DNA from 3 places in the Fictibacillus sp. KU28468 genome. Region 2 is predicted to be linked to each of the others. Evidence: riboswitches for the same ligand, from Rfam matches in the RefSeq annotation. Region 2 holds a riboswitch; each other region holds the start of a gene.
What was found. Region 2 has a riboswitch for S-adenosylmethionine ahead of OKX00_RS21090 (methionine ABC transporter ATP-binding protein). Riboswitches for the same ligand answer to the same signal wherever they lie in the genome.
Positions count from the first base shown of each region.

Region 1: linked by a shared signal. The riboswitch ahead of OKX00_RS05410 (YezD family protein) and the one ahead of OKX00_RS21090 (methionine ABC transporter ATP-binding protein) in region 2 are both predicted to bind S-adenosylmethionine.
Region 3: linked by a shared signal. The riboswitch ahead of OKX00_RS17325 (ABC transporter ATP-binding protein) and the one ahead of OKX00_RS21090 (methionine ABC transporter ATP-binding protein) in region 2 are both predicted to bind S-adenosylmethionine.

Region 1 covers NZ_CP110666.1:1,071,542-1,082,013, reverse strand. The annotation lists gene OKX00_RS05450 (flotillin lipid rafts scaffold protein FloT) at 1-763, opposite strand, end outside; gene OKX00_RS05445 (NfeD family protein) at 780-1,316, opposite strand; gene OKX00_RS05440 (NAD(P)-binding protein) at 1,563-2,177, opposite strand; gene OKX00_RS05435 (sirohydrochlorin chelatase) at 2,180-2,926, opposite strand; gene cobA (uroporphyrinogen-III C-methyltransferase) at 2,927-3,709, opposite strand; gene cysC (adenylyl-sulfate kinase) at 3,786-4,394, opposite strand; gene sat (sulfate adenylyltransferase) at 4,406-5,554, opposite strand; gene OKX00_RS05415 (phosphoadenylyl-sulfate reductase) at 5,582-6,283, opposite strand; gene OKX00_RS05410 (YezD family protein) at 6,377-6,493, opposite strand; SAM riboswitch class I at 6,625-6,735, opposite strand; gene OKX00_RS05405 (sulfite exporter TauE/SafE family protein) at 6,960-7,862, shown strand; gene OKX00_RS05400 (hypothetical protein) at 7,930-8,781, opposite strand; gene OKX00_RS05395 (heavy metal translocating P-type ATPase) at 8,794-10,472, opposite strand, start outside.
Region 2 covers NZ_CP110666.1:3,973,954-3,984,425, reverse strand. The annotation lists gene OKX00_RS21095 (putative thiazole-containing bacteriocin maturation protein) at 1-2,226, opposite strand, end outside; SAM riboswitch class I at 2,531-2,636, shown strand; gene OKX00_RS21090 (methionine ABC transporter ATP-binding protein) at 2,713-3,726, shown strand; gene OKX00_RS21085 (methionine ABC transporter permease) at 3,716-4,381, shown strand; gene OKX00_RS21080 (MetQ/NlpA family ABC transporter substrate-binding protein) at 4,403-5,230, shown strand; partial or broken gene OKX00_RS21075 (SDR family NAD(P)-dependent oxidoreductase) at 5,249-5,611, shown strand; gene OKX00_RS21070 (Na+/H+ antiporter) at 5,944-7,971, opposite strand; gene OKX00_RS21065 (spore coat protein) at 8,446-9,099, opposite strand; gene OKX00_RS21060 (helix-turn-helix domain-containing protein) at 9,406-10,182, shown strand; gene OKX00_RS21055 (SRPBCC family protein) at 10,210-10,472, shown strand, end outside.
Region 3 covers NZ_CP110666.1:3,303,821-3,314,292, reverse strand. The annotation lists partial or broken gene OKX00_RS17340 (DNA-binding response regulator) at 69-179, shown strand; gene OKX00_RS17335 (hypothetical protein) at 274-549, opposite strand; gene OKX00_RS17330 (VanW family protein) at 670-1,536, opposite strand; SAM riboswitch class I at 1,711-1,818, shown strand; gene OKX00_RS17325 (ABC transporter ATP-binding protein) at 2,113-2,880, shown strand; gene OKX00_RS17320 (ABC transporter permease) at 2,902-3,753, shown strand; gene OKX00_RS17315 (aliphatic sulfonate ABC transporter substrate-binding protein) at 3,788-4,789, shown strand; gene OKX00_RS17310 (hypothetical protein) at 4,821-5,156, shown strand; gene ssuE (NADPH-dependent FMN reductase) at 5,171-5,776, shown strand; gene ssuD (FMNH2-dependent alkanesulfonate monooxygenase) at 5,773-6,912, shown strand; gene OKX00_RS17295 (DUF2325 domain-containing protein) at 7,364-7,690, shown strand; gene OKX00_RS17290 (hypothetical protein) at 7,719-7,889, opposite strand; gene OKX00_RS17285 (S66 peptidase family protein) at 8,093-9,019, shown strand; gene OKX00_RS17280 (DNA-3-methyladenine glycosylase family protein) at 9,031-9,939, opposite strand.

The DNA of each region.
Region 1 (10,472 bases), 1.5 Mb from region 2:
TCAGCTGATTGATCTTTTCTGCTTCCGCAACCTCTGTCGCACGCTCAAGCTCGGATTTTTGTGCTTCCTTATTCGCTTGTGCCCGTTTGATGCGTGTTTCTTTTTCAGCTTCTGCCGTTGCAATGTCAGCATCTCGTTTCACCTGGGCAATCCTCGGTTTTCCGAGAGCCTCAAGGTATCCATTCTTATCCCTTACATCTTTAATCGTAAAGGATACAATCACAAGACCCATTTTCGCCAGATCCTGAGAAGCAATGCGCTGAACCTCCTGAGAAAATTTATCACGATTTTTATAGATTTCTTCCACTGTCATGGAACCAAGAATGGAACGGAGATGGCCTTCCAATACTTCTCTAGCCTCGAGCTCGCGGTCCTGCTTCGTTTTTCCAAGAAACTGTTCGGCTGCTGTTGCAATTTCCCCGATCGAACTGCCGATTTTAATGATAGCCGTTCCATCCGCTGTGACCGGAACCCCTTGCTCGGTATAAACTTCCGGTGTCTGAACTTCAAGCTTGCTTGAAAGCAGGCTCAGTGGCTCGGACTGCTGGAAGACTGGGAATACAAAGGTACCTCCCCCGCGAACGATCTTGATCTTGTTTCCTGATTCATCGATGTTCACGTTCTTGCTGCCCAGGAAACTTCCTGTTACGATCAGCGCCTCATCTGGTCCTGCGGTCTTATACTTTGTAATAAAAACAGAAATCAGGGCAACTACAACAAACACAACAATTCCTGCAGCAATAAAAATAGGTGTCATTTCCATTCCTCCAATTCATTAGTTACAATAATGCGGTTTGTTCATAAGGCATAACATGAACGACGCCGCTTTTCACATCCACGATTAAAATCTTGGATCCTTGCCCGATCGGCTCATTATCCATGCTGATCGCTGGCTTCGCAATATTTCCGCTGATCCCCTCAATAAAGACTTCTCCAAAACCATTGGACGGGATAGAAGTAATCACTTTACCTATTCTCCCCCGTAAATCCTCCTCAGCGTAATTGAGTGACGCTTCTGCGGAGGCAAGCGGGATCAGGATAAAAATGTTCAGCAAGGACACAAGGATTAAAGACGATCCTGCCGATATACCTAAGATGGGCCAGCTGTTAACAAATGTTATTGTTTCCAATACATAGCCGCATGCACTCAGTATCGTAAAAAAAGAAAGTACAAGAGTCGGACTGAGAATGTGGGAAAAAACCTCAAATGCTCCATGGATGAGATCACTGACCAAAACATATAGAAAGGTAATGCATCCAAATACGATTAATCCAGTTAAATAGATGGTTTCCATCGGATACCCCATAATATCCATAACGTACCTTCCCCCTTCTCTTAATGAGGTTTTAACCACCTAAGTATGTAATCAGCCATTCACCTTCCCCTCTCCATATTTGGGAATATCGTAGCATAAACCGCTTGAAATAATTGGTAAAAATTGTCGAACTTCCGCAAAATTTCATGTTGTTCTAATTATATAAACGGATAAAATATGAAAAAGTTTCATATTTTGGAAATTAAATTCAGGTTATTTTTTATTTATCTTACAAAAAAAGCCTCCTTAAAAGGAGACTTTCTGTTCTAGAGTACGTATGAAATTTTCCTGTTCATCTCTTGAATGAATGAAACGTTCTTCCAGCAGCTCGTGGAGCAGCGACTGTTTTTCATCTAAGGAGGCTTCCCATTCTTTAATCCGCTCTCGGCATCGAAATAAAAACTGAGTGTAGGCCTCGTAATCTTCTGAATAAGCAGCCAGTAACTCTTTTTTAATCCGTTTGGCAAGAATCGGACTTGCTCCTCCTGTTGAAACAGTCATGACCAGCTTTCCTCTTCTGGCTACCGCGGGAACCGAGAAATTTCCAAGTACCGGCTGATCAACGACATTAACCAGCTGGTGGTTTCCTGCATTTTCAGCAATCTGCTGATTCACTTCCGGCTGATCGGTCGCTGCAAAAATGATAAATGCGTCCTTATAATCACTTGGTTCCACAGATTTCTTATCCCATTTCAGGAGATGTTCATGCTGCATTTTTTGGATCGCCGGAACAGCCTCAGGACTAACCACCTTTATTGCTGCTCCTGCCTCAAGCAATCCTAAAATCTTGCGATGGGCGACAGCTCCTCCGCCAATCACTACAGCAGGCTTACATTTAAGATTCAGCATGATCGGATACATGGTTACACAACCGCACTTTTCATTTCTGCTTCTTCAATTCTTGTGGAAAGAACGTCTTGCAGAACAGGATGGTATCCGAGCGCCTCGCACAAAATAAAGTTTTGATCACTCTGGTTTTGCTGTTGTGCTATGGCGTTTTTCATCCCGCTGAGCAGGATGCCGGGAAAGAGAAGATAAGGAACAACGATGATCTGCTGATACCCCCAGCCTGAGAGCCTCAGCATCTCTTCAAAGCTAGGCTGGGCAGCCGTCAAAAAACACGTTTCAACCCGCGGCACCTCATAGTTCTTTTGTAAATTTGCAGCAATGGCATTGAGATCTCTTTTCACATCAGGGTCACTGCTTCCTCTTCCAACGAGAAGGATTACAGCGTTCTTATGAAACGTATCAACAGACTCTGTAATCCGCTCCCATAATAAATGAGAGAGAGAATCGTGCACTCCGAAAGGTTTCCCGTACGATATCTCTACATTTGGATACCGTTCTTGCTGCAGCATTATTTCCTCTGGAATATCCTTTTTTGCATGAGCTGCCGTTAATAAAAGAACCGGTATTGCGCAGATGGAGGCTGCTCCTTGACGGACACATGCTTCAACCCCTTTGGAAATATCAGGTGCTGACAGTTCCAGAAAACAAACTTCCTTAATGGGATAGTCGCTGGCTCCCATGCACCGTTTCGCAAATTCCAATGCTTTTTCCATGCCTGCTTTTGTTCTGCTGCCGTGGCAGATGAGGAGTAATGCTTTCATTTACAACGCCTCACTTATAATAGAAGAATCCTTTTCAATTAGCGTCTTTTCAAACCAGCTGATCTTTTCGCGTAGTTTGACTACCTCTCCAATGATGATCATGCTTGGATTTTGAATCCCTTCATTTCGTGCTACTGTTTCAATCGTTTCAAGAGTGCCTGTAACCGTCCGCTGCTCCCCAAAGGTTCCCCATTGAATTAAAGCAGCTGGTGTTTCTTTGCTCTTCCCATATTTTACGAGGCTCTCACAGATGTAAGGAAGGTTCTTAACACCCATATAGATTGCAAGTGTATCAATTCCTTTAGCAAGGCTTTCCCATCTCTGCTTTTCGTCCTCTCCTTCTTTCCGGTGGCCGGTGACAAGAGCAAAGCTGCCTCCATACTCTCTATGAGTGACTGGTATACCAGCATAAGCCGGTGCAGCAATTCCAGATGTAATACCCGGAACCACTTCAAATTCCACATGGTTTTTAACAAGAGCTTCCGCTTCTTCACCGCCCCTGCCGAATACAAAAGGGTCACCACCCTTTAACCGGGTGACAACTTTTCCTTTTTTGGCATACTTCACTAAAAAATGATTGATCGTATCTTGCTGCATCGTATGAAGATCAGGGAGCTTCCCGCAATAGATCAAATCTGCACCTGGCTTTGCATAATCCAGCAGATCTTTATTAACAAGCCGGTCATAAAGAATAACATCAGCTTCCTTAATGCATCTTGCTCCTTTGACGGTAATTAATTCCGCATCCCCCGGTCCAGCACCTACTAAATAAACTTTGCTCAATTTCATTCACCTGCCTCAGCTGTTTAGTATCGTTTCCCTTTTATAGATCACAAAACCGTTGCCGTTATTGCCACGATTATTCCTTCCTGATCAGATTTTTGCTTTCAAGAAAAGAGATGACTTCGGCCGTGCATTCCTCAATCGTCGAGGCCTTCGTATCCACTGTAAATTCTGGAGATTCCGGCTCCTCATATGGGGAATCGATCCCAGTGAATGCTTTGATCTCTCCCTTTCTTGCTTTTTGGTAAAGTCCTTTCGGATCTCGGTTTTCACATTCTTCGAGCGGACATTTAACGAAGATTTCAAGGAATTCATCACTGCCTAAGATCTGTCTCGCCTGTTCCCGATCTTCCTTAAATGGCGAGATAAATGCCGTCAGCACAACTGTTCCGCTGTCTACAAACAGCTTGGATACTTCACCGATCCGGCGTATGTTTTCTTTCCGGTCCTCGTCTGAAAAGCCAAGATCATTATTTAAGCCGTGGCGTATGTTGTCGCCATCCAGCACATAGTTTTTCACTTGCCGCCGAAACAGTTCTTTAGCAACCTCATTGGCAAGAGTCGATTTTCCTGAACCCGATAGCCCTGTCAGCCATATTACGAAACTATGATGGGCATTTTGTGTTCTTCTGTCTTCCTTTGATACGGCCGCCTGGTGCCATGTAATGTTCTGTGTTTGGCTCATCATGTTCCTCCTTATGCGGTTACTGTTTTTTCTTGCAGACCTTTGATCAATACTTCTACGACTTCTTTGCGGCTGAAGGTGGCTGGCGGAAGCTCTCCATTTCTCAGCAGTTCCCTCACTTTTGTGCCTGACAAAATCACATGATCCTCTTTGCTGTGAGGACATGTTTTGGATGAAGCCATTCCTTCGCACTTTGTACAATAAAAGCTATGTTCAAAGAACATCAGTGTAATGCCTAGTTCTTCCGGAGTAAACCTGGAAAAAATTTTCTGTGCATCATACGTCCCATAATAATTGCCCACACCTGCATGATCTCTTCCAACGATAAAGTGTGTGCATCCGAAGTTTTTGCGGACCATCGCATGAAAAATGGCTTCCCTCGGTCCTGCATATCTCATCGCTGCCGGAAATACGGCCAAGAACACCCGGTCTTGGGGATAATAGTTTTCAAGCAGAATTTCATAGCTTTCCATCCTCACATCAGCGGGAATATCATCGGATTTCGTTTCTCCAACAAGCGGGTTCAGGAACAGTCCATCTACGGTTTCAAGGGCTGTTTTTTGAATGTATTCGTGTGCTCTATGCACAGGATTTCTTGTCTGGAAGCCAACAACTGTATTCCATCCCCTGTCTCTGAAGACTTGGCGGGTTTCAGCTGGATCCAGGCGATATTCAGTAAACCTTTGTTTTTCAGGCCGCTTTACGAGAGTGATTGATCCTCCAACATAGTAAGAAGGGCGTTCCAGAAGTTTTTTAACCCCAGGGTGTGCAGTATCTGCCGTTTGGTAGACTTGCTCTGCTTCATGCTTAATGTCCGGGCGGTAAAGGTCTTCTACCTCGATGACTCCGTACGTTACACCCTCAAATACGAGCCTCGCCTGATCTCCGGCTGATAGCGTCCTTGCTTGTTTTTCATGAACTGGAAGGACGATTGGGATGCTCCAAACCGTTCCATCAGCAAGACGTAGAGAATCAACGACAGATTGATAGTCTTCTTCATTTAGAAAACCGGTAATTGGGCTGTAGGCTCCTACACCGATCAGCTCGAGATCACTTAAGGATGTAGCATCCAGTTCCACTTCCTTTTGAATGTGGTCTGTTGGCAGATTTGGTTCATAACGGTTTATCAGCTTTCCTCCATGCGGCAAAATTGATGTCATGTTAATTCCTCCTGTAATTTTATTTTATTATTGGTGAAGTCCACACTCTGTTTTCCCTTGCCCTGACCAGCGTCCTGAGCGGGAATCACCCGACCCGTCAGCCGGAAGCGTGCACGGCTCGCAGCCGATGCTGGGATACCCCTGATCGTGAAGCGGATTGTAGGGCAGATTCTGCTTGTAGGCGTATCTCCAAATTTCCTTCCACGTCCAATGGATCAGCGGACAGATTTTCACGGATTTAAAACGTTCATCCTTATTGATGTACTGAACATTGCTCCTCCCTGCCGACTGCTCCCTCCGGAGACCCGACAGCCATGCCGGTGCTCCGTTCAGTGTTTCCTCAAGAGGGGCTACCTTTCGTATATAACAGCAGAGGTTCGGTTCTCTTTTCCATAACTCGCTGCCATGCTTTTCCGCCTGTTCCAACAAGGACAGCGAAGGCTTCTTCATCTCAATCTTCATTTCCGGATATCTTTTTTTCGCCTTTTCGATCACCTCGTACGTTTCCTTGAAGTGAAGGCCTGTATCCAGGAAAACGACTCTTGCATCTGGTTTGACCTTGGATACAAGATCCACCAGGACACTGCCTTCTATTCCGAAGCTGCACGCATAAACGAGTGCATCTCCATATTGCTCATACGCCCATTTCAGTACTTCGAGTGCCCCCTTCGTTTCACTGTCTTCCGGAAACGTAAACTCCTGTTCTTTCCATGTGTCAAACTTGAGCATGTTAACCACCCCTCCAATGAAAAAGGCAGCTTTAACCATAAGCAGCCATCCTGCTATGTTAAAACCGCCTCTAGTTTTCTAGTCAGCGAATATTTATTTAAAACGTACCTTTTCGTTTTTTTCCAGCTGAATCAGCTTTCCATCCTGAACAATTAACGTGATGGACCCATACTTGATACTGTTCAGCATTTCTTTTAACTGTTCAAAAATTTCATCCTGGCTTTTACCGTTTACCACATCAGAACCTCCTCGTTTAATATGTTTTGTTAGGTTTTTTCAGGAATTAAAATGGCAATAAAAAAACCTTTCCATTTCGGAAAGACTGACGAGGTAAACATATTACCTTATCTTCCAAAATGTAATAAACATTCTGCTGGAGTTAGCACCTTGCAAAAAAAATGCAGGTTGCCGGGTTTCATCGGGCCAGTTCCCTTCACCGCTCTGGATAAGTTTTTTTATTTTTTTAAATAATAACACACATTTATGCTTTCGCAAACCCTATTATTCTTATCGGATTAAAAAATATTTATTGAAATATCCGAAAATTCTATTGACAGACTTTCATTCCATTGAATATAGTAAATACTAAATTCGAAAAGAGATACACTGCTGATCGGAAAAACCGAAGGCTCTTAACTTTACGGTTAAGGGCCTTTTATTTGTTAGGAGGAGTAAAATGAAAAAACTGATCATCCTGGCCCTGATTGGACTCGTTGCACAACTGATTGACGGGTCACTCGGAATGGCTTACGGACTGACTTCGACTTCCCTGCTGCTGGCCTTTGGAATCGCTCCGGCGGTTGCTTCGGCTTCGGTTCACTTTGCAGAGGTTGTTACGACAGCCGCCTCAGGTGCATCACACATCAGGTTCGGTAATGTTGACCGTAAAATTATCTTTCGTCTCATTATTCCGGGATCCATTGGGGCATTTACCGGTGCCTGCTTTTTATCCAATCTTCCTGGCGACGCAGTAAAACCGTATATTTCCTTTTTCCTGCTGTTCCTTGGTTTCTTTATTCTGTACCGATTTTTATTTAAAAAGAACACCAAGCCTGCTGATCATGAAAAAGCGTTCAGCCGCAAGCAGCTCATCCCGCTCGGACTTGTTGCCGGCTTCTTGGATGCCACCGGAGGAGGAGGCTGGGGACCGGTAGCCACACCTGTCCTGTTAGCCAAAAACGGCACAACAACAAGAAAGGTCATCGGTTCCGTGGATACGAGCGAATTTGCTGTTGCCGTTTCTGCAACACTCGGTTTCCTCATCTCTCTCGGATGGGAGCAGGTCAACTGGATGTGGGTTATCGCCCTCATGGCGGGAGGATTAATCGCAGCACCGGTCGCAGCATGGCTCGTCCGCATTATCCCTTCGCATATTTTAGGTGTGGTTGTTGGAGGATTGATTATTGTAACGAACGCCCGGACGCTTTTGCAGTCCGCTGGAATCTCCGGTACAGCGCTGCAATCGGTCTATACCGTGCTGGTCGTCGTTTGGCTGGCGGCAATTTTCTTCAGCATTAGAAAAAATAAAAAACATTCTTTCTCAGCTGGACCACAAACTGAAAGCACTAATCTCCACTGACACATCACAAACAATAATTTATACCAATAAAAGCTGACTCAAATGAGTCAGCTTTTATTGTATTCTGCTATTTCTTCACTTCAATAATGAACGGATAGGTGATCACTTTCCCATTGATCTTAAACTCCGCCCACAATTTATAAAGTCCAGGTTCCTCAAATTCCGTCTCAAATTTTGTATCTTCAGGAGTGGAAGGATGAACGTGGACATATTTTTCTCCTGTATGATCTAAGACCACAACATGGCCACGTGCTCCAAGATAAGGTTCAGGTTTTGCATCACCCATGCTAAATTGCAGCGTAACAGGCTGGCCAGCTTTAAATTCTTTTGGCGTCAATGATACTTTGTGTCCATCAATTGTTTTTGAAAGGGTGGTATCTGCCTTCAATTCTGGCTGGTGAGTATGATTTCCATGGCTTCCCGCTTCAATTTTCAACGGGGCAACGGCATAAGCTTTATTTTTGGGCTTAATGTCTACAAATGCTTTGTAGGTTCCAGGCTGCAGTCTGTGCTTTACTTCAAACGAGCCTTTACTGGTCTTTTGAGGATGAAGATGATTGTATTGTTTTAAATCTTCGCTGACCAGAATGAAGTGCATCAGCTTTTCATGATTGACCTCCAGCTCATCGAAAGGCCTGCCTTTTTGATCTTTTAACTGAATCGAAATGACACCATCCTTGTAGCTGACGGAAGGCTTAACCTCACTTTTGGCCAAATCACCAGAACTATGTCCATCATGTTCTCCATGTTTATTCCCATGTTCCATGCCAGGCATTTCTGAATGACCACTTTGATGGCCGGCCTGCTCCCTCTTCCCGTCCTTGCCTTCTAAAACGTCATAAACAGCATAGCCAGCCATGATCAGAATAAGGATACCAACAGCAGACAGCACCCAGTTGCGGATGATTTTGCTTTTCATCAAAACTCACCTCTACAGTTTAATTTTTTGAAGCCTAAGCGCGTTCAATACAACGGATACCGAGCTGAATGCCATAGCAGCCCCTGCGAGCCACGGAGCCAAAAACCCGCTGGCAGCGATTGGGATGCCAAGTGCATTATAAGCAAACGCCCAAAAAAGATTTTGTTTAATGTTCCGTATCGTGCGCTTGCTCATAAAAATAGCGTCAGCAATACTGTTCAGATCACCGCGGATCAAGGTAATATCAGCTGCTTCCATCGCTATATCCGTGCCTGTTCCGATTGCCATCCCGATGTCAGCTGCAGCAAGTGCTGGTGCGTCATTTATACCGTCACCTACCATTGCTGTTTTTCTGCCTTTCTGCTGAAGTTTTTTCACTTCTTCAGCCTTTCCTTCTGGCAGCACTTCTGCAATAACCTGCTCGATGCCAGCCTGATTGGCAATCGCTTTTGCGGTCCTTGTGTTGTCTCCGGTAATCATCCATACATCAATGTTCATCGCATTTAAACGGCTGATGGCTTCCTTGGATGTTTCTTTAATCGTATCGGCCACAGCAACCATCCCGCTGTACTCTCCATCTATAGCTGCGAGCATCACCGTCTTGCCCTGCTCTTCCAGCTCTTCCATTTTTCCAAGAATAGCCTGCAGTGGTATATCATGATCATTCAACAGCTTTCTTGTACCTATAAGTACTCTTTTTCCATCGACCACAGCCTGGATACCGTGTCCGGGTATGGCTTCAAATCTGCTGGAGGAAAGAGGCATGAGGTCCCGTTCCGTCATTCCCTCAACAATTGCCTGGGCGAGAGGGTGTTCTGAATTTTTCTCAGCGCTACCAGCAAGAACTAACAGCTCCTGCTCAGAAAGCCCTGAAGCAGGCAATATATCTGTTAAAACCGGTCTTCCGTTCGTGACTGTTCCTGTTTTATCTAAAATAATGGTATCGATCAGGTGTGTATTTTCTAGATGCTCCCCGCCTTTGAAAAGAATGCCGAACTCAGCTGAACGTCCCGATCCGGCCATGATCGATGTCGGGGTTGCCAGACCGAGCGCACATGGGCAGGCGATGACAAGAACGGCGATCAGTTTTTCAAGAGCTCCTGAAAAATCTCCGGGTACAAGCCAGAAAAACCAAATGAGAAAGGTTACAACAGCCAAACCGACGACAATCGGAACAAAAATCCCAGAAATTCTGTCTGCTAAGCGCTGAATCGGTGCTTTTGAGCCCTGTGCTTCTTCCACCACTTTAATGATTTGGGATAACACTGTATCTCTTCCAACCTTCGTTGCCTTGATTTTCAAAAAACCATTACGATTGATCGTTGCTCCAATGACCGTGTCTCCTGATGCTTTATCAACAGGGACACTTTCCCCTGTCAGCATGGATTCATCGACAGCAGAATAGCCTCCAACAACCTCTCCGTCAACCGGGATTTTTTCACCTGGTTTGACTGAAACAACATCTCCTGCTACAACTTCTTCCAATGGCAGTTCCAGCTCTTCTCCGTTACGGATTACAAGCGCTGTTTTTGCCTGAAGTCCCATCAGTTTTTTTATGGCCTCAGAAGATCTTCCTTTTGCCCTCGCTTCAAACAATTTACCGAGTAAAATCAGGGTGATGAGAACAGCCGAAGTCTCAAAGTAGAGTTCAGGCATGTTATTGCCATTGGCTGCTGCCTGTATGGTCAAAT
Region 2 (10,472 bases):
TTTATTCTGTCTTAATCGATGTATTGCAGAATGGAAGGTTTCGTCTAACGGCTTTTCTTCAAAAGAAGGAACCCGAACCTTCTGTTGAGCATCCTTTTGCGATGTAATGGAGGAAACCGCAACCCCATAGGGATAATGTGAGATTTCTCGATTTTGAGAATCCATCACAGCAGTTTGTAATGCTCTGCTTAAAGCCATCTGCATATTCAATCCAACGCTTCCATACCACTTGCCGTTTGATTCAACCCAAACGACAGGAAAACCCAGTACTTCACGGCCACATAAAAATTCTGGTTCAGACTTCTTGGTTCTCAGAGCCTGCAGAAAAAATTGGCAGCGATGATCATTGACAAGACTTACATCCAATGTGGCTTTTGTGACACCGTGATCTGCTTGCTTCACAAATTCTTCATGAAGTGCGTTTTGCAGTGCTCTGCATAAACCTTCTGCAGGGGTCTTGCCCATCCCGATTCCCCATGATGAAGGATGCTCACTGAAAAAGTCATTCCCAAAACTCCTGGCATATGTTTCAATTCCAATCAGACCTGCCTCCAGGCGAGCTTCTTCATGCGTGAGTCCTGAACAGACAGTCTCAGGATAGAGCTTGGCAGGGCCTTCTGAACGCGGATCAGCAACCTGGACTTTGCATTGTGATAACGGGAGCTGGAGTAAATCTGCTTCCTCCCAAAGATGAAAAACGCCACATTCTTTTGACGTAATCCGGTAAAACAGGGAATGTAAGTCCATTTGTTGATGATCGCATGTTTCAAGAAATGCAGCCGGGTCGTTAATCGGTTCGGCATAAACACGCCCAGTAACCAACGGGTGAGGGAGAAAGGTGTGCCAGCTTCCTTCGAGCGTTTCCAAGTTAAGCAAGTAAAATGGTCTTTCTCTTTTTCCCTCATGTACGCCCGTGATTTCTTTAAAAAGCTCAAAAACCGCCACATTGGCTATTAGCGCACCTGCTGTTTGTGATAAGGAGTGAGAACCATTGCCTTCTTCATTCAGCCTCTGGTGCAGTCTGCGGAAGGCAGACTCCCAGCACGAATCGGATTCAGCAAAAACGAGCGGGCCGGCAAAAGCTAAGTCTTTTAAAATAGTAACGGGAAGAACATTCTTCTTTTGTTCCTTGCAGATGGCCAGAAGGGTACGAAGTTGAGATAAATCACTGTCCTTGCATCCATATAGTATGCAATCAAACGGTTCTGCATTTTCTCTCCATGAATTTTTCCCGGAACTTAAGATGGTGATTTTGGTTTCGGGCTCTGACCTGCGTGCTTCGGCTATCATCTCATTTAACCGCTGCTGAATCGTTGGGTGTGATTCAGTGAGTATGACGCTGAAAGAAGGATGCCCTGATTGAATGAGAGATTGAACGAGAGAGAGGAGAAGTGAATCCGAACCGATTACCGCTATTTTTGCCTGACGATAGGCTTGAAATCGGTAACCGCCTGAATCACGAATATGATCTAAATATTCGATTTGGGAGGCATACTTAGCAAGGATGCGATCAGGAAGCTGATGGGGGAGATCCTGGCTTACATCACGGACAAAACCGTTCTCGTACAGAACATGTGCGATCTTATACACTTGTTCTTTATAAGCATCTGGTAAACCGTTTGTGACAGAATCAAGAGTACGGGTTCCGTCGAAAATAGGAATTAATTTTTCCAGCCATCGGTCAATGGTGCTGCCTTCCATTCTTAAAGATTTTACGTTGTTCCGGAGATATACACCTTTAGCTGAATCCGGAAAAACAAACGTGTCTCTGTTTACTTTTAAACACATAGAAGGATTTAATTTTTGCATGACCGACCTCCTCTTTAGATGCTCTACATCTTTTACATCATTTAACTCTATGGATGCCTGATGTCCATTATGCCTATCCAAACGATAAAAGCCCTGCCGAGGGATATGCAGGGCCGGTCTTTTGTTAAAATACCTATCACTGCCGATCGGAAGCTTAACTGCTTCCGCCACGACCGCAGCGGCCGCAGCCGCCACAACGGGCACAGCCGCCACAGCCGCCGCAACGGCCAAAGCAGCCGCCACAGCCGCCACAGCCAAAGCAGCGGCCAAAGCAACCGCCACAACCGCCAAAGCCACCGCATCCACCAAAGCCACCGCATACACCAACACAGAAGCCAATGCCAAAGCCAACACATAGACGAGCGGAATCACTTGTATCTTGATCCTGAGGATAATTCGGGGTAACATTGCTGACATTTACACCATCAGTGTGCAGCCCCTGAAGATCCCACTTGAATTCTTCATTCAATAAAAAAACCTCCTACTTTATTTTACGGGTTTAACGAGCTGAGAAATCGCCAGAACACAAACGTTTTTTCTGGAAAAGTACCCTCAAAATAAAATATGGGATGTGGTTGTCCCAAGTTACTGTCCATATGCCTAGTTATCATACATCAACAAATATAAACGTTTAATTCCGACAAATCTACTATGGATAGTATTGACAATGGAGGAGAATCGCTTTATTATTAGAAATGTTCTAAAAACAATAGCATAACCGTTCTTATCGAGAGTGACTGAGGGATTAGGCCCTATGACGTCCGGCAACCTCCAATTTGGAAAGGTGCCACTTCCTACAGAATGATTTTCATTCTGAAAGATAAGGTGATTGAATTTATAATCCAATGCCTCTTTCATGATGAAAGGGGCTTTTTTATTTGGAAAGAAAGAGGGGGTTGTTTCATGATTGAAGTCAAAAATCTGTTGAAGGTTTACCGTTCGAAGAAAAAAGAGATCGTGGGGGTGAACAACGTATCTCTTACGGTAAAAGAAGGAGAGATCTACGGCATTATCGGTTACAGCGGTGCAGGGAAGAGCTCTTTGATCCGATGTTTAAATTTATTGGAGAAGCCAACATCGGGTGAGGTTTGGATTGATGGGGTGAATCTTGCCTCTTTAAAAGGAGAAGATTTAAGAAAAGCCCGGTTAAAGATTGGCATGATCTTTCAGCATTTTCATCTGGTCAGTTCAAAAACCGTCTATGAAAATATTGTATTTGCCTTGAAAGCAGCGGGCAAATCAAAGGATGATGCGGAAAAGCGAGTATTGGAACTATTGGACCTCGTGGATCTTGCGGATAAGAAGGATCAATATCCGGCTCAGTTGAGCGGAGGTCAGAAACAAAGGGTCGGAATTGCCAGGGCGCTTGCCAATAACCCGAAGGTGCTTTTATGTGATGAGGCCACTTCTGCCCTCGATCCAAGCACAACAAAGTCCATCTTAAACTTATTAAAGGACATTAACCGCAAGCTGGGATTGACCATCGTTCTGATCACGCATGAGATGGAAGTAGTGAAGGAAATCTGCCATAAGATAGCCGTCATGCAAAATGGTGAAGTGATTGAGGAGGGCGAGGTCTATGACATCTTCTCTGATCCTCAGAAACCGCTGACCAAAGATTTTATTAACAGTATCCTGCAATTTGAATTGCCTAAGCAGCTCATTGAAAACCGCAAAGGGAAGATCATCAAGATTCAGTTCAAAGGCGAGATTGCCGAAGAATCAGTGGTGTCAGAGCTTTTCCAGCAATACAACGTGAAAGGAAATATTCTGCACGGGAAGATTGAGTACATACAGGATATCCCTCTGGGCATTTTCATTATGGAGCTTACAGGTGAAAATACCGAAGTAGAGAGAGCGATCGAATATATTACAAGAAAAACAAGGAGTTTGGAGGTGGTGTATGATGTTGCTTGATTCACTTGTACAGCTTCTTCCTGATTTAAACAATGCGTTCTTCCAAACACTTTATATGGTGGGCATCTCTTTAGCCGTGGCCATCATCATCGGGCTCCCGCTTGGTGTATTGCTTTTTGTAACCGATAAAGGATTATTCCTTGAAAATTCCGCTGTGAAAAGTGTTACAGGATGGATCGTCAACTTGATTCGTTCGATTCCCTACATTATTCTTTTGGTGGCGTTATTGCCGTTAACCAATTTGCTTACAGGGACAACAATTGGGCCAACTGCGGCTTCCGTATCCCTCTCTGTTGCTGCGATTCCTTTTTTTGCAAGAATGGTTGAAGCGTCACTCCGAGAAATCGATAAGGGAGTGATCGAATCAGCCGTAGCAGTTGGGGCAACCTCATGGATGATCATTAAGGATGTGCTTCTTCCGGAAGCCAAACCGGGTTTGATTCAAGGATTAACAATCACGACAATCAGCTTGGTCGGTTATTCAGCCATGGCAGGTATTGTTGGCGGGGGAGGAATCGGTGACTTGGCCATCCGATTTGGGTACTATCGCTATGATAATACCGTCATGATTACCACGGTAGTCGTTTTGATTTTACTCGTCCAAATCATTCAATTCACCGGAGATAAGATCTCCAAACTCGTAGATAAAAAATAAAACAATAGGGGAGAGAAACAAATGAAAAAGTTTACTTCAGCACTCATTCTATTACTAGCCATTGGTGTTCTGTCAGCATGCGGCTCAACTTCCAGCGGATCATCAAGCTCAGGAGACAAGAAGAACATCAGCATTGGAGCAACAGCCGGCCCATACAGTGATATGGTCAATAAAGCCATCAAACCTGAACTGGAGAAGAAAGGATATAACGTTAAAATTGTAGAGTTCAGTGATTACATTCAGCCGAACCTCTCATTAGCTAAAGGATCTATTGATGCGAACCTGTTCCAGCACAAAATCTATATGGAAAACTTCGCAAAAGAAAAGAATTTAAAGCTTTCTGAACTGATTATTGTACCAACTGCGCCAATGGGTGTATATTCCAAGAAATTCAAAAAAATTGAAGACATCAAAAACGGCAGCACGGTAGCCATTGCCAACGATCCCGTTAACCTTGCCAGAACACTGTTAATGTTCCAGGATGCCGGTCTAATTACCATCAAGAAAGATGTCAATCCATTAACCGCTTCAGAAAAAGATGTTCAAGAAAATCCGAAGAAACTTCAATTCAAGCCGCTTGAAGCTGCGCAATTGCCAAGAGCGGTTGGAAGTGCAGATGTATCGGCCGTTCCGGGTAACTTCGCGCTTGCGGCAAAAATGAAATTGCAGGATGCTCTCTTCCTTGAGAACATGCCGGATCAATACCGTAACCGGGTCGTTGTGAACACAAAAGATGTTAAATCCCAATTCGCTAAAGACATTAAAGCAGCCGTGGAATCCAAAGAGTTTGAAAAAACCATAGATAAAGAATTTAAAGGTTTTGGGAAGCCGGAGTGGATGAAGAAGTAAATTGAATGAAGAACAAGATGGGTTACATCTGCGGGTACAGGCAGAACAGGCTGGGCACTGTAACAAGATTATGCGGAGGCAGCAGCAGTATTGGCCGGAAACGGAAACGAGAATACCGTTTACGAACTTTCAGAAACTTATGACTCAAGAAGAATTGGCGTCTGCTGTTGGAACTGTATTAGGTAAAGAAGTATCCGTGCAGCAAGTCGATGATACTGCTTATGCGGCTATATGATGCTTGTCGACATCCAAAAAGGTATTCGGGATGGTGAATTAGAGGTAGAGAGCAACGATTTCGAAAAAATGCTTGGCCGCCCTGTTACACCAATAAACGAGGCTTTGAGTCAAATTGTTAATGAAATCTCTGCAAATAAGAATTAAATTTAATCAAAACAAAGGGGCTGTCCTGAAAGTCGAAAATTGACCTTCAGCAGCTCCTTTTTGTCTTGAAAATCTTCAATGAAAAGTTGATTGAAGCGGAAGATGCGAGACTCCTCGAAAATGAACTTCACATTTTCTTCGTGCGATAAAAAGCTGCCGGAGCTTCCTTGTCCTGCGGGACTAGCGTGACAGGTGAGACTCCCGCCGGTGCTTGCACCAAAAAGTAGGCGTTCACACCGGTAAAAGCGAGCAGCCTGGAACGGAAATCAACAGCTTACAGACTTCTTGGACAGCTCCCTTTTCATATAAAGGTCTTGGGTTTAAAGGAGGATTTATTGAGATTGTACGCTCGTTTCCTCCATCCAATACGCCTCCCGAATATTGATCTGCTTACGAATATCCCTGAGGATGTCATTGGTGACGTCCCCTTCTTCGTAAAGATGCTGGATTTCGTCCCTCTCTGCCTGGAACGCTTTGATCTGGAGCTCTCTTTTCATCTGGGCGTGATGGATGGATTCCTCGCTTTTTTTCGCAAGCTTGAACGTCATAATTAATCGATTGTATTCCCCTATAACCCCTAGATAAATGTGTTTATTTTCTGGCGTGATATGGTTCTTTAAATAGTGAATGGCAGCCTTCGCCATGTTGACTTTTAGCTTAATCAGTTTTTTTGTTCGCAAGCGGCGATTTTTACGGCGTTCCTTGTGTTTTGGTGTGAAAAGCTTTACGAAAGAAAGTAAACTTCTTTTAAAAAGCGTCCAAATGAACAATCTTCTATACTGCATCCGGTTTGTTTGAGCGAGCCGCCTTCGCTGGATATGTTCCTCAATGAGATTCGCCGTATCCCTGTCAATCTTTCCTGTTCTTTTTAAATTCTCAAAGTAGCGGACTTCCGCCTCAAGTGCCTTCAGCCGAACCACGGATTCTTCCAATTCCACTTGCTCCGAACTCTTTTCGCTTACCTCATTACGAATCGTATTGTAAGCGGTGATGACGGATACTGCCGCACCCCGATTCTCATCCGTTAAGGATTCCTCAACAGAATGGATGGCAGCTTCAAGGGTTCGCAGCCTGGCCGTCCGTTCCATTTCCTCTTTCAGCTTTTCACTGTTTTCTTTTTCCGTCCGTGATAGAAGCGGAAGGAAAACACTTGCAGCGATTAAGGTAACCAAGATCACTCCGGCTGCGATAAAGATGATTAATGAACGCTCCGGAAAGGGACTTCCTCCGGCGATCACATAGGGAATCGTAAACGCACCAGCGAGGGTTACCGCCCCTCGTACTCCTGAAAGGGTAAGGATGGATATGGCTCTCACAGAATGAGTTTGAGGCTGTTTCCTGTCCAGCCATCCCCAGCGCCAGGTTGCCGAAATCCAAAGGAAACGAAGAAGAATAAGGGCTGCCCATAGGATGAGGATGTAGCCTGTTGCCTGCCAATTATTAAAGGAGGGATCCTTAAATATTTCACTTGCCACCCTAGGGATCTGCAACCCTAACAGCACAAACACCAGCCCATTTAAAATATAGATGAGAACCGTCCACGTACTTTGGGAAACCAATTGCAGCTGTCCAACTGGAACCCGGCTTCGATCCTGATGGATGGTGTAGACAATCCCGGCTGCTACAACCGACAAGATACCGGAGAGATGTAAATGCTCGACAATGTAAAAAATGACAAAAGGGGTAAGAAGCTGAATGAGCATATGAATCGTAACATCCTCCATACCAAGCCTTCGAATAGATGTCTTCAACTGAATAATCAGGATGGCTAAAATGACACCGCCAAGGAATCCTCCAATCGATATGACTAAAAAACTCCAACTGGCTTGTGCCAATGAAAAAGCGCCGGTGACGGATGCGGCAAGGGCAAATTTAAAAGCAACCAATCCTGAAGCATCGTTCATTAATCCTTCTCCTTCAAGAACGTGCATAATCCGTTTCGGTATCTTCACACGGCTTGAAATGGAACCTACAGCAACAACATCGGTTGGAGAGAGAATCGCTGCAAGGGCAAAGGAGGCAGCCAATGGGATCGTAGGAATAAGCCAATGAATTAAGTTGCCAATGGCAAATACGGTGACAAAAACCAGACCGAGGGCCAGCAAAAGGATCGGTTTACGGAGTTTCCATAAAGCGTGCCTCGAAACATGTCTCCCATCGTGAAAAAGTAAAGGGGCGATAAAGAGAATGAAAAATAATTCCGGCTCCATGGGGATTTGTATTCCCAGCGGAAGGGTAGCAAGCGTTACTCCTAAAGCAATCTGAATAATGGGTACCGGTATGTAAGGGATAAAATGATTAATCAGGCTGGATAGGCCGATAAGGGACAGCAGTAATAAAATAACGAGAAAAAACTCCATGATCTACCTCCTCTCCTATCTATTTTGTAACATAATTGTATTTTTAAGTGTACCAATCGGCCTGTGGATTAAAATTTTTTAAACGGGAGTATATATCTTTATATGATGTTTTATTTCAAGGGGGCTTAGGATGAGGGAATTTCATTTCAAGCCAATGTTTTCTCTTCTATTCGGAATCTTGTCAATTATTTATATCTTGGTCTATCCACTTCTTGGTCTGTATTTTGGAATGGTTAGCTTGTTTCCTGGTTTCATATTTGGATTAATGGGTTTTTATTTTTCACGGATGTGTATCAAAAAGATAGTCATTTTTAATCAAAAGGATCAGCGGTTAGCTTCTTCAGGGAAAATTTGCAGCCTAATTGGGTTAGGGATTAATTTTTTTTATTTTCTCCCGATTGTATGGTTTGCGATCGCAGGATTTTAAGCGAAGGAAAAACTCGCCGATTTGGCGAGTTTTCTTTGTTTCTTTGATTATTGTTGAAAAGGCTGCTGCCCTTGTGCCGGCATTTGGGGCTGGCCGGTTGCTGGAATGAAGCTCTGGGTCATCTGCTGCATATCTTGGGGAGATAATTGTGGTACCTGGTAATACTGGTGCTTATTTTGGTAAAGAAAAATTTCATAAGCCATCTCGACATAGTTGGCTGCATTGTCAGCCATGACCCTTCTGACAACGGGGTTCGTTACTTCCACTGAAGTCATCGTCAGCAGGGAGGCTGTGGATTTTATGAGGCCAAGCATATGCCCAGAAAGACCTTGGTCCTTAATTTCTGAAATGGATTGATTCGGCTTTTTAGGCTGTGAAGGCTTTAGCCCATAGATAACTTTGTTGTTCTGCTTCATCCTGTATTCTGATGTCGGGTGAGAGGGATTTGCACCCGACGTAAAGCATTCACAAAGTATGTTGTAATGATCAAGAATAAACCTATATTGCCTGTCCAGGATGTCGATCAACTCTGGATCTTTCGCAAAGGATCGAAACATCATGTATTGATCAAGAACGTTGATTAACCCCGAAAGGATCTCATGAAGGTCAAACACTTCATGTCCTCCATGATTCATTTGGTTTGGTACTTGCTGTATATTGAAATTGGGCGAATTCGTTTGTTGGTTGTATTGGTTTTGCATCATAATTACCTCCTGATGTTGGTTCAAGATGAACAAGTTTATTATTCGCTTAGAGGCTTCTCTTATCATATTTGTTTTTGGTAAAAAAAGTAAAAAGGCAAGGATCTTCTTTTGAATGAACATGGTAAAATATTGGGGATTGATCGTGCTTGAAGGGAAAGAAGAATAGATATGGGGATGCTTTGCTTTTATGGAAAGGTTATTGACGAAGATTTTAGAACGTGTTACCATTAGGTCACTTATTACATGTGACCTTTTATTCACATGTTTAACCAACCTATCTATTTTACTGAAAGGATCGTTGAAATGGATGAAAACCTTTCTATTGTATTTAAAGCATTAGGACACCCGATCCGAAGGCGAATTCTCGATATTCTCAAGCAATCGCCGAAAACAACAGGTGAACTAAACGAATTCTTTCCGGAAGTCACCAGGTACGCCATCATGAAGCACTTGAAGATTCTGGAGGAAGGGAACTTGGTGCTCGTTCGGCGTGAAGGTAAATATAAAAGGAACTTTCTGAATGCGGTGCCTCTTCAAGAAGTGCATAACCGGTGGGTAGGAAAATATATGGAGACAACGGCCAGCTCGTTGTTAAATCTGCAGTCGGCTGCAGAAAAAAAGGGAGGAAAAGAAACAATGGCAAACACTAAGGATTTTCATATTGAACAAGAGGTATTTATCAGTGCATCAAGGGAAGATGTTTTCGAAGCCTTAACAGAAAAGGCTGGAGATTGGTGGGAGTTTCGTATCGCACCAAAAGGAGTGTCTTCTCATTTTACATTCGATCCGGTACCAGGAGGGCTCTTCATGGAAAAATGGGGAGAGAATGAGGGAGCAGTCTGGGGCAATGTGTATTATGTAAATGCTCCTGAAGAAATTCGTCTGCACGGACACCTTGGCATGCGGGGAGCTGTCAACAGTGCCTATACGTATCGTCTTCTCGAGAAAGAAGGAGGAACATTGCTTCAACTTTCCCATTCAGCATCTGGTATCCTGCAAGAGCAATGGGAACAAGAACACGCTAAAGGATGGGAGTATCTTCTTGGAACCCTTCTTAAAAATTACGTGGAAAATAAATGATAGCTGTGATAATCGGAGGAAGCCAAGATGGTAGACGTTTTTACCGAAATCAACATTAACCGCCCTGTATCACAAGTATCAGAGTATGCAGCAGATCCTGATCATGCGCCAGAGTGGTATGTGAATATCCATTCCGCTGAGTGGATCACGCCAAAACCGCTCAAGGTCGGTTCTCAAATCGCTTTTAAAGCGAAGTTTCTTGGCCGGGAACTTGCTTATGTTTATGAAATCATTGAATTTATTCCGGGAAGCAAACTAGTGATGAAGACAGCTAACGGACCTTTTCCGAT
Region 3 (10,472 bases), 670 kb from region 2:
TGGATTCGAACATTGATTCAAAGAGGGTTTCTATAAGTACCGTTAAACAGTTAGTTGAGGTGCTGTCCATGAGCGATAAAATACTGCTGGTCGAAGATGATCTCTCGATACAAGAAACGGTAGAACGTTTTTTAGTAAAAGAAGGATATCAAGTAACAGCTGCAAGTAATGGGAAAGAGGCTTTTCAACTCTAATCCATCACTTGGGCAGCCGTTTGCTTGCTTTTAAGGGAAAATAAAAAAGCCCAGCATTACGCTGAGCTGTAAATTTAAATTATTGAAATAGTCCGGAATGCAGAACTTCATTCGCTGCAGAAACAACATTGAACAAGAAAGCTCCCCACCATAAAAGACGGCCTCGGGAAGAAACTTTGCTCCATCTTGTTCCCTTGCCATGTTCTTTGAAATAAATAAGAGCAGCAAGGGCCGTTATATTAAAGAAGATCATGCTCCAGCGGGCTACAACAAGGTAAGTCGGACTAACTAATCCACCGGCAAGCAGCAATCCATTGATTAAGAACAGCATATAGAAAAACGGAAGACTTTTCATGTCATCACTTCTCTCCAAGATGATCAAATCCTCGTTTATTCTAACACCGCAATTATGAAATTGGAATGGGTTTGCTCAATGGTTAACAATGTTGACACATTTCTTATCCGAGCGGAAGAATCAATGTTTTTTCGAAGGAACATGTATGACATCAGAAGAAGAAATCATCACCATCATGCTCCCTCCATAGGTTTTGGCCCGGATCAGGATCGGCTGGTTATAACGGTTCTGAAAACGGAAATCAGGGCCGTACCAGCTTACGGTTGCATCCCTGCCTTTTGGAACATAAGGTACACTTCGGCTGTGTGAAAAACGCTGCACAATATGAAGTCCAGCCCGGTCCACGGCATTAAAAAGAGTAGAGGAGACCTGGCAGATTCCTCCGCCAACTCCTTCTGAAAGCTCTCCACGAACAATAACAGGTGCACGCATGTACCCTTTGTCCGTAGTCCGTCTGCCTACGACCCCGTTAAAGGAAAAGGTCTCTCCAGGAAACACGACTTGATTATCAATCGCTTTTGCGGCAAGTGAAATATTATGGGTCCTGGATGAATGAGAACGGTTGAAATAAGTGACATACTGAGCAAGGTGATTGGTCCTGATATTTCCAAGCAGCTCACTGTCAACCCTGGGGTGGACCGTTAATAGAGGGACTTCAAGTTTATGAGGCCCCTTGCTGAAAAAGCTGGCATAGAATTGCTCTTTAAACGCTTTTTTGTAGAGCATGGAACCGTTTTCTCCAGGAGTAATTCCTCCTAAATCATTAATTCTTGCATTAAGAGGCGGACGGTAAACCTGACCTTCCAATTTTGCAGCAAACGACTCGAATTTTTCACCGTCTATGATAGGCGTACCTGGCAGCGGAACCATAAAGTCTTTTCGATCAATAATTGCGATGGTTTGGCCTTGCTGAATCAATGATATACTCTCAGGCGTATAGACGGGCTGTACGGCCAGCAGCATACCGGTTAACAATGAAAGTAACATAACGAACAACCTCCCAAAAGATAGTATGAGGAAGGACGGCTGGATTTATGTAGTAAGCATTCACGTAAATAAAATTTAGATTTTTCAAAAAAGTTATTGACTTTCCATTGCACACCTGTTTTAATAACAATTAATCCGATGAGGATTATATGAATTAAAAACTCCATAAATTTTTTCTTATTCAGAGAGGTGGAGGGAATTGGCCCTGCGAAACCTCGGCAGCGGACTTTTTAACGAGAGAACTGTGCCAAATCCAACAAGCATCAGCTTGGACGATAAGAGAAGTAGAACGCTATTTAACTTCTTCTTACACGTCCTTGAGATGTAAGAGGAAGTTTTTTATTGAGTAAAAAAATATCGTGCAGCTGATTGGTAAACCAAAGGCCGTGTCTCAGTATTAGCAGACATGGCCTTTTGGTTTTCCTTTTTATCATAAACTGTTTCCGTTTGAAAGGGGGAATTTTATTCGCTGCAAATGTTCAAATTCGTCGACCGGACAACCGGAGGCTTTCCTTAAAAAGGAGGTTTCCGGTTGTTTTCTTTTTGCAAAAACGCAGGGAAGAAGGGAGATATGATATGACTTTACTGCAAATTAGTAAACTCAATCGGAGTTTTGAAACAGGAAAAGGCGTGACAAAAGCACTTGAGCAAATAGATCTCGATGTGAATCAAGGAGAATTTATTACTGTGATCGGCCCGAGCGGCTGCGGAAAAAGCACATTATTAAAAATAATTGCTGGATTGGATACAAGGCATGAGGGCTCTGTATTGCTGGATAACCAAAAAGTATCCGGGCCGAGCATTGATAAAGGGTTTATTTTTCAAGAACCCAGGCTGTTTCCCTGGCTGACCGTGGAAAAAAATATCGCGGCCAACTTGCCTGTGAAAGAAAGTGCTACACATGAAAAAGTTCGCGAGCTGATTAAGCTGGTACGGTTGGAGGACTTTGAAAATGCCTATCCAAAAGAGCTGTCGGGAGGAATGGCACAGCGGGTATCCATCGCAAGAGCCCTGCTTAGAAATCCTAAGATTCTTCTCTTAGATGAACCATTTGGAGCGTTGGATGCCTTTACCCGGTCACATATGCAAGAGGTACTGCTCAATATCTGGCAGAAGAACCGGACGACGATGATATTTGTGACTCACGACATCGATGAGGCCATTTATCTCGCCAGCACTGTAGTGATCATGAATCCCCGGCCAGGCACAGTCAGGGAGGTAATACCGATTGAACTGCCTCATCCACGGAGAAAAACAGATCTTGCTTTCCAGGAAATACGACAGCGGGTATTGAGTGAATTTGAAAAAGTGGAGGAAAGCGAGCGAGCAGCAACCGTCCGATAACGATATAAAGGAGATGATAAAATGAGCAATCAGACTGGGGTATTAACGAGAACGACTGTAGAACGAAAACAAAGCATCAAGGAAACAGCATCAAAAAAACAGAGGAAAAACCCATTTCTATCCCATTGGGCACGAGGATTGGCATTTCCCGTTTTTATCATCATTATTTGGGAACTGTCAGGTGCTTACGGACTTATTTCTGCCACCTTGCTGCCAAGGCCGAGTGAAATCCTTATCGCATTTAAGGACTTAATCCGTACCGGGGAATTATTCACCCATTTTAAAATCAGCTTGTTCCGGGCACTTACAGGATTTTTAATTGGCGGGGGACTTGGACTTCTGGCCGGGCTGGCAGTTGGTTTCTCGAGCAAAACAGAGCAATCGCTTGATCCGACGTTTCAGATGCTGCGGACTATTCCGTCGTTAGCTGTAATACCTTTATTCATTCTCTGGTTTGGCTTTGGCGAGCTGTCAAAAATATTGCTGATCTCAAAATCTGCGTTCTTTCCGCTTTATGTGAATGCGTTCCTAGGGATACGCGGTGTGGACTCTAAACTGTTTGATGTAGCGAAGGTGCTTGAATTCAGCAAATGGAAACAGATCACAAAACTCATTCTCCCTGCTGCACTACCAAATATTCTGCTCGGTTTACGGCTGTCATTAGGTGCGGCGTGGCTGGCTTTGGTCGCAGCTGAACTGATGGGATCGAGTGAAGGCATCGGATATCTTATCATGGATGCGAGGCAATTTTCTCAAACGTCCATCGTTTTTGTAGGCATTATCATTTTTGCGGTTTTCGGCAAAGCATCAGATTCACTGGTCCGATATTTTGAAAAGCGGCTTCTGAAATGGCGTGACAGTTATATCGGCTGATTAAAATCTTACATAACAGGAGAGGAGAAAACGGATGAAATTAACGATGAGAAAAATAGCTGCGGGTGTATTAACACTGATTTTATTGCTAAATATGCTTTCCGGCTGCAGTGAGAAAACCACCACCGCGGAGCAGAAAGGGAATGTTACGGTCAACATCGGAGTTCAGGGAAGTACCGGTGTTCTGCCGTATGCACGTGAGAAGAAATATTTTGAAAAAGCGTTTGAGAAAGAAGGCGTAAAAGTAAAATGGAGTGAATTTGAAAGCGGCCCTCCTCACTTTGAGGCATTGGCATCTGGAAGGCTGGATTTCGGTGCAACCGGAGGAACTCCTCTTATTGCCGGACAGTCGGGCAACGTTGATTTTAAAGCGATCGCGGTAACGACGGATGGAAAAAAGGGAAATTCAATCATCATACCAAAAGGAAGCAAGATTAAAGAGTTAGAAGATTTAAAAGGAAAGAAAATTGCGGTGGCTAAAGGAAGCAGTGCCTATAACTTTCTTTATATGGCGCTTGATCAAGCAGGGTTGACTGACAAGGATATTAAAATTGTACAGTTGCAGCCAGATGAAGCAAGACCTGCACTTGATAACGGTTCCGTGGATGCCTGGTCAACATGGGAACCGTATGCCACCACAGCCATCTATCAAACGGGAGCGAAGTCATTGGCTGATGGAGAAGACCTTAATATTAATGCGCCCAGCTTTTTGGTGGCAAGGACTCAGTTCACAAAGGAACATCCTGATTTAACGGTACTGTTCCTAAAGACATATGAGAAAGTCAGACAAGAGTTTATCAACCATCCGGAAGAAGTGACGGTAGATATCGCTAAAAAAGAGAAACTTGAACCGGAAATCGTCAGCACGGTCTTAAAGCGGGCCGATTTGATTCTATCTCCGACAACCAAAGAATTTGCAAAAGCTCATCAGCAACAAGCTGATTTTCTATACAAAGTAGGTGGCATCAAGACAAAGCTGGATACTTCAAAAGTCATAGAGAACAAGTTTGTTGAGAAGGTTTTAAAGAAGCAATGACCATACGCCAACATTTGATGGAGGGATAAACATGGGAGAAACGTCTTTGAGAGAATGGCAGCGACCCAAAGACTTTATTGCATCGATCACGAAGGAACACCTGAACTTTGTGAATTTGACAGATCTTCAGTTCACAGGGCTTTGCAAGGAAAAATACGGAGTGAATAAAGGGTTGTACAACACGATCGAAAACTACTTTGCAAAGAAAGGAATACGCAACATTCTCTATCGAAGAGTGTACATTCTTGAATTCCTGAACGATGTCCAGAGGCGAAAAAAAGGCAAAGAATGCCGTGAAACACACGTTACGTTCGGTTCAGGAGGGCTGGCAAAAGCGCTCCACAACTTTTTTATTAAAAACATTTAAGGGAGGATTTTATTGTGGCAGATATTGTAACCATATCAGGCAGCCCTTCTGTAACCTCAAGAACGGGGATCGTCCTTCGATATTTAAGTGAATTGTCCCAAAAAGGGGGGCTTGAAACAGAATCTTTTTCAGTACTTGATGTCCCGCCGGAAGATCTTGTTCTTGGCCATTTTCAGAGTCCTCATCTGAAAGCCATTGAGAAGAGCATAAAGCAAGCAAAAGCTGTCATTATTGGAACACCTGTGTACAAGGCAGCCTATTCAGGAGTCCTTAAGTCGCTGTTGGATCTGCTGCCACAAGATATCCTCTCTGGAAAAAGTGTATTGCCCATTGCAACGGGCGGTACGATCGCCCATCTTCTGAGCATCGAGTACGCGTTAAAGCCTGTTCTTAATGCCATTGGAGCAAGGAACATATTAAATGGAATTTATTTAATCGATCTGCAGCTGGAGCATAACAATGGCCGTGACGTTGCGTTTGATCAAGAAATCGAGAAGCGGCTGATTGTATCATTAAACGAACTGATCGATGAGGTAAAGAAAGATACGTACATCAAGGACTTAGAAAAAGCGGAGCTGCAAATTGCGGGAAACATTGATGGAAAGGGGAATAAAGCATGAACGTATATTGGTTTTTGCCGACACATGGAGACAGCCGGTATTTGGGAACATCAGAAGGAGGACGGCCTATCACGCTTTCCTATCTTCGCCAGATTGCGCAGGCGGCAGATAGCCTTGGCTTTAAAGGAGCACTCCTGCCGACAGGGCACTCCTGCGAAGATGCTTGGGTTACCGCTTCTTCCTTAATTCAGGCCACCGAAAAGATGAAATTCCTCATCGCTGTACGTCCGGGTTTGATCTCTCCCTCTCTAGCGGCACGAATGGCTTCAACCTTTGACCGGCTTTCTGATGGAAGGTTATTGATTAATGTTGTGACAGGAGGAGATCCGGTAGAGCTTGCCGGTGACGGATTGCACTTATCGCATAGTGAACGCTATAAACTGACGGATGAATTTTTAACCATCTGGAGGGAGCTGCTGGCCGGAGAAGAGGTTGACTATGAGGGTAATCACCTTAAGGTAAAAAAAGGGAAAATTCTTCTTCCTTCAGAGCAAGAGCCTTATCCGCCACTGTATTTCGGAGGGTCGTCGGATGCGGCGCTTGAAGTGGCTGCCAAGCATATTGACGTTTATCTGACTTGGGGAGAGCCGCCTGAACAGGTCAGAGAAAAGATTGATAGAGTCAGAAAGCTGGCAGCTCAACAGGGGAGAACGGTGAGCTTCGGAATCCGGCTCCATGTGATTGTCAGGGAAACAGAAGAAGAGGCTTGGGCTGCGGCTGATTCGTTAATTCAATATGTAGATGAAGAAACCATCATTGCTTCACAAAAAGTCTTTTCACGTTATGATTCAGTCGGACAGAAACGGATGGCTGCTCTTCACAACGGAAAAAGAGATTCTCTTGAGATCAGCCCAAACCTTTGGACCGGCATAGGCTTGGTGAGAGGCGGGGCTGGAACCGCACTTGTCGGTGATGCAGACACGGTTGCGGAGCGAATGAAAGAATACCAGGAAATCGGGATTGATCACTTTATCTTCTCAGGCTATCCGCATCTTGAAGAAGCATACCGAGTGGCTGAACTCCTTTTTCCTAGGCTTCCGATCTCACATAAAAATCCGGCGGCAAAGCGTCCGCTTCATTCGTTTGGCGAAGTGGTCGCCAATACGTACCTACCGCTGAAAAGCAAAGTAAAATAAAAACATTCTAGTAAACTTGCTCACTTTTTCTGACAGAAAAAAGTAGTTATTGACAAATTTAACCAGCTTAAGTAATCTATAAATGGAATTCATACAAAACCGGTCAGAATTATAAGGTTTGAACTTAATTTACAGCAAAAACTCATAAGCATGTTTATTGAGTTTTTGCAGTACATAATGATTGGTCCAATTCCAACAAGCTTTGGCTTGGACAATAAGAAGGGTAATTTGGTTATGTCTAACCTCTTCTTATTACGTGATCGTAGTAGGAAGAGGTTTTTATTACGGTATAAAACAGAGTAAATCCATAGGGATATTTGTATATTCTTTTTTGCTGCTGATTGGAAAACCAAAGGCAACTCTCTTTTTGGGATGTATGTCTTTGTTTTTTTTATTCAGCTCGAGCAAAAAGAAATAGTTGAAATAAGAGAGAGAGAAGGGAGATGCTGGTATGTCGTCGATATTAATTGTTGGTGGAGATCATCTTGGGAAAATTACGAAGAAACTGGAGCATCAAGGCATAAGGGAGATCATTCATGTGAGCGGAAGAAAAGCTAGAATGTCTCAAAAGGAGATTCCAAGTCATGTGAACTTGGTTCTGGTCCTGACCGATTTTATAAACCATGAGTTTTCAGCAGCGATTAAGAAAAAGGCGAACAAACAGAGTGTTCCCATCTATTTTTCCAAGAGGTCCTGGTGCTCGATCTATGCTGTACTTGAAAAATCGGAGCTTTTAAGCAATCGCACAAAACGGAAGAAGATAGCCGTTAATGGGTAATAAGAAAACCTGCCTCACAGGGCAGGTTTCATTCCGTTGAATTAATTTTTACAACTTCAAGCTGAAAGGGAACGCACTCTTCCAGTCTTTCTTTAATCTGTTCGGCTTCCTCTCTGGACAATGGAGTATTTGAGTCTCTTAACGTTTCCAGGCTGAAAGTAAACCTCCCGCTGGATTCAATAACCTTGTATTCTTTCATGGAAATTCCCCTTTCTCCCTTTCATTTGAGATTGCCAAAATGGCACGATGGTATATCTATATACTTCTACATACCCGGTTCGTTCCCTTTTAAGTATTTTGATTGGAGGAATTGAAAAAATATAGTTATAGGAAAATCATCACTCTAATATACATAATCGATGGAATCTCGATGGGAAACCGTGCTGATGGAGGGATGAAGGTATGACTGTTAAACCACCGATACTGCAGAGAGGGGACACCATCGGGATCGTGACACTAGGAAGCCCTCTGGAGGCCCAAATAATTAATGAAGGATTAAACACGCTGCGAAATTTTGGATTCAATATTGTCCTCGGGAAAAATGTTTACACGAATACTGGTTTTTTGGCCGGAACGGATGAGCAGCGGGCAGCTGATTTAATGGCGATGTTTACGAATAAAAAGGTGAAAATGATTTTGCCGACAAGAGGGGGAGTAGGAGTAGAGGGAATTCTGCCATATCTGGATTTTGATATCATCCGGCAGAATCCAAAAATCGTATCAGGTTACAGCGATATTACGATCCTGCTGAATGTACTATATCAATATACCGATTTAATCACCTTTCAGAGCCTTCTCCTGCTGGACTTTAATCCAAATACACCTGCTTATAGCTACCAACAGTTTTTCCAGGCAACTTCCACTGTTCAGTCACCCCGGCAAATTGTTAATCCGCCGGGTATTCCTCAAATTAGCAGAGTACAAGGAAATATAACGGGAGAAGTTGTTGGCGGCAATTTGACCTCGCTTGTGCATTCACTTGGAACTCCGTTTGAGATTGATACAGCAGGAAAAATTTTAGTGATAGAGGAGACCCATGAACCGATTAACGCGGTTTACCGGTATCTCAATCATTTAAAAATTGCGGGTAAATTTGATGATTGTGCAGGCATTGTGATGGGTGAATGCACATCGTGTGAACCTGCGTACGGTGTAACGTATGATCAGCTCATTACTACATTTGTCGTACCACTTGGGAAGCCGCTCATGACAAATGTTACAACAGCACATGGGTATTATAAGGCAGCCATCCCAATCGGTGCACAGGCGAACCTCGATACCGTTAACAACCGTTTTTCGATTTTAGAGCCGAGTGTGAGCAATATGTAATATAAAAGAGATTATCCAGCTGCCAGCTCCATCCATAAATAAAAGGTGGCATAGGCTCTCCAGCCTGTCCAATTTTGAGACCACTCGATGATTTCTGGAAGGCTTGGCTTGGAGTAGGAACCAAGCACCTTTTTTAACGCGTTATGCAAACCAACGTCTGAAGCAGGAAATGCATCAGGATGGCGCAGGCACCTCATGATGACATAGTTTGCTGACCAGCTCCCGATTCCGCGGATCGAAGTCAATTTCTTTTCCATCTCGTGAAGGGGCAGTTCTTGGAGTCCTGTTTTGGTTAATCTGCCGTTAGAGATTAATTCAGCAGCATCTAACAAGTACTCTGCCTTTCGGTTTGTGAACTTTAGGGAGAGCAAATTTTCTTTAGTAAGATTGGCTACTTTATCAGGCTCAGGAAACATCCAATAATCTTTTCCGTTAAATGCCATGTTTTCTCCGAGATGTTCAACCAACCGCCTCTTCAATAAATAAGCCACGTGAAGGCTGACTTGCTGCCCCATTATAGACCAGGCCAAGGCTTCAAACAGGTCAGGCACTCCAATGATTCTCAGCCCTTCCCGCCCTGGGACAACCTTACGCAAAATACGGTCTTCTTCTGCCATTTGATAGAAAGGGGTTAAATCCCGTTCCAAATCCATCCAATTGATGACGTGATGAACAATCTCTGCTTTTGTATTGTGATCGGGAACTTCGATTGGAAATGATAGAACGAGGTGCTGATCTGTGGCCTCCAACTGAATCAAAACACACTCTTTTTCACATCTAACCGCCTTCCTTACAGATTTATTGTCCATATCCACGGAATGCAGCAGTTCATTTTGATTTCGGTTTAAATAACGAAGACACTCTTCAAAAAGAACATCATGCCGTTTGATCTCAATATATTTTCCTTTGTCACTCCACATAAACAATCTCCTAAGCTTTTTAATATAGGAAGTCGATTAGCTTCCGGCTTCCTCCCGCAGACGGTTGAAGTCTCCTTCATGCCTTGTAGCCACAGCAATATCAAAAAGGGCATGGTTGAACTTCTCGTCTCGTGGTCCAGACTGAACAAAAAGCTATTTACAAAGCCTTTGGCGGTGTATACGGCAAAATTCCATCCGGCATCAAAGTCTTTGGGATTGATTGAGCTCGCCATTAAATCGAGTACTTTTAGGATTTCAATCCCTACAATGCAGCCTTGCATTTGCCATATGGATACCCTCCCAGAAGTAAAAACGTCCTAGCGATTATTAGATGGTTCGGTTTAGCCATATTACATATGTCTTTTGTTATAGGATCTTAATGATTGCAATAAACCCTTTAGTCCACTATATCGTAAAGCAGGGTTACTCAATGGAATCACCTAGCATTATTCAAGCAAATGTGGAGGTCAGGGATGGCGTAATACAAAGAACAAGCATTAAAGGTAAAGCGATTATAGTAGAATAGACCCGCT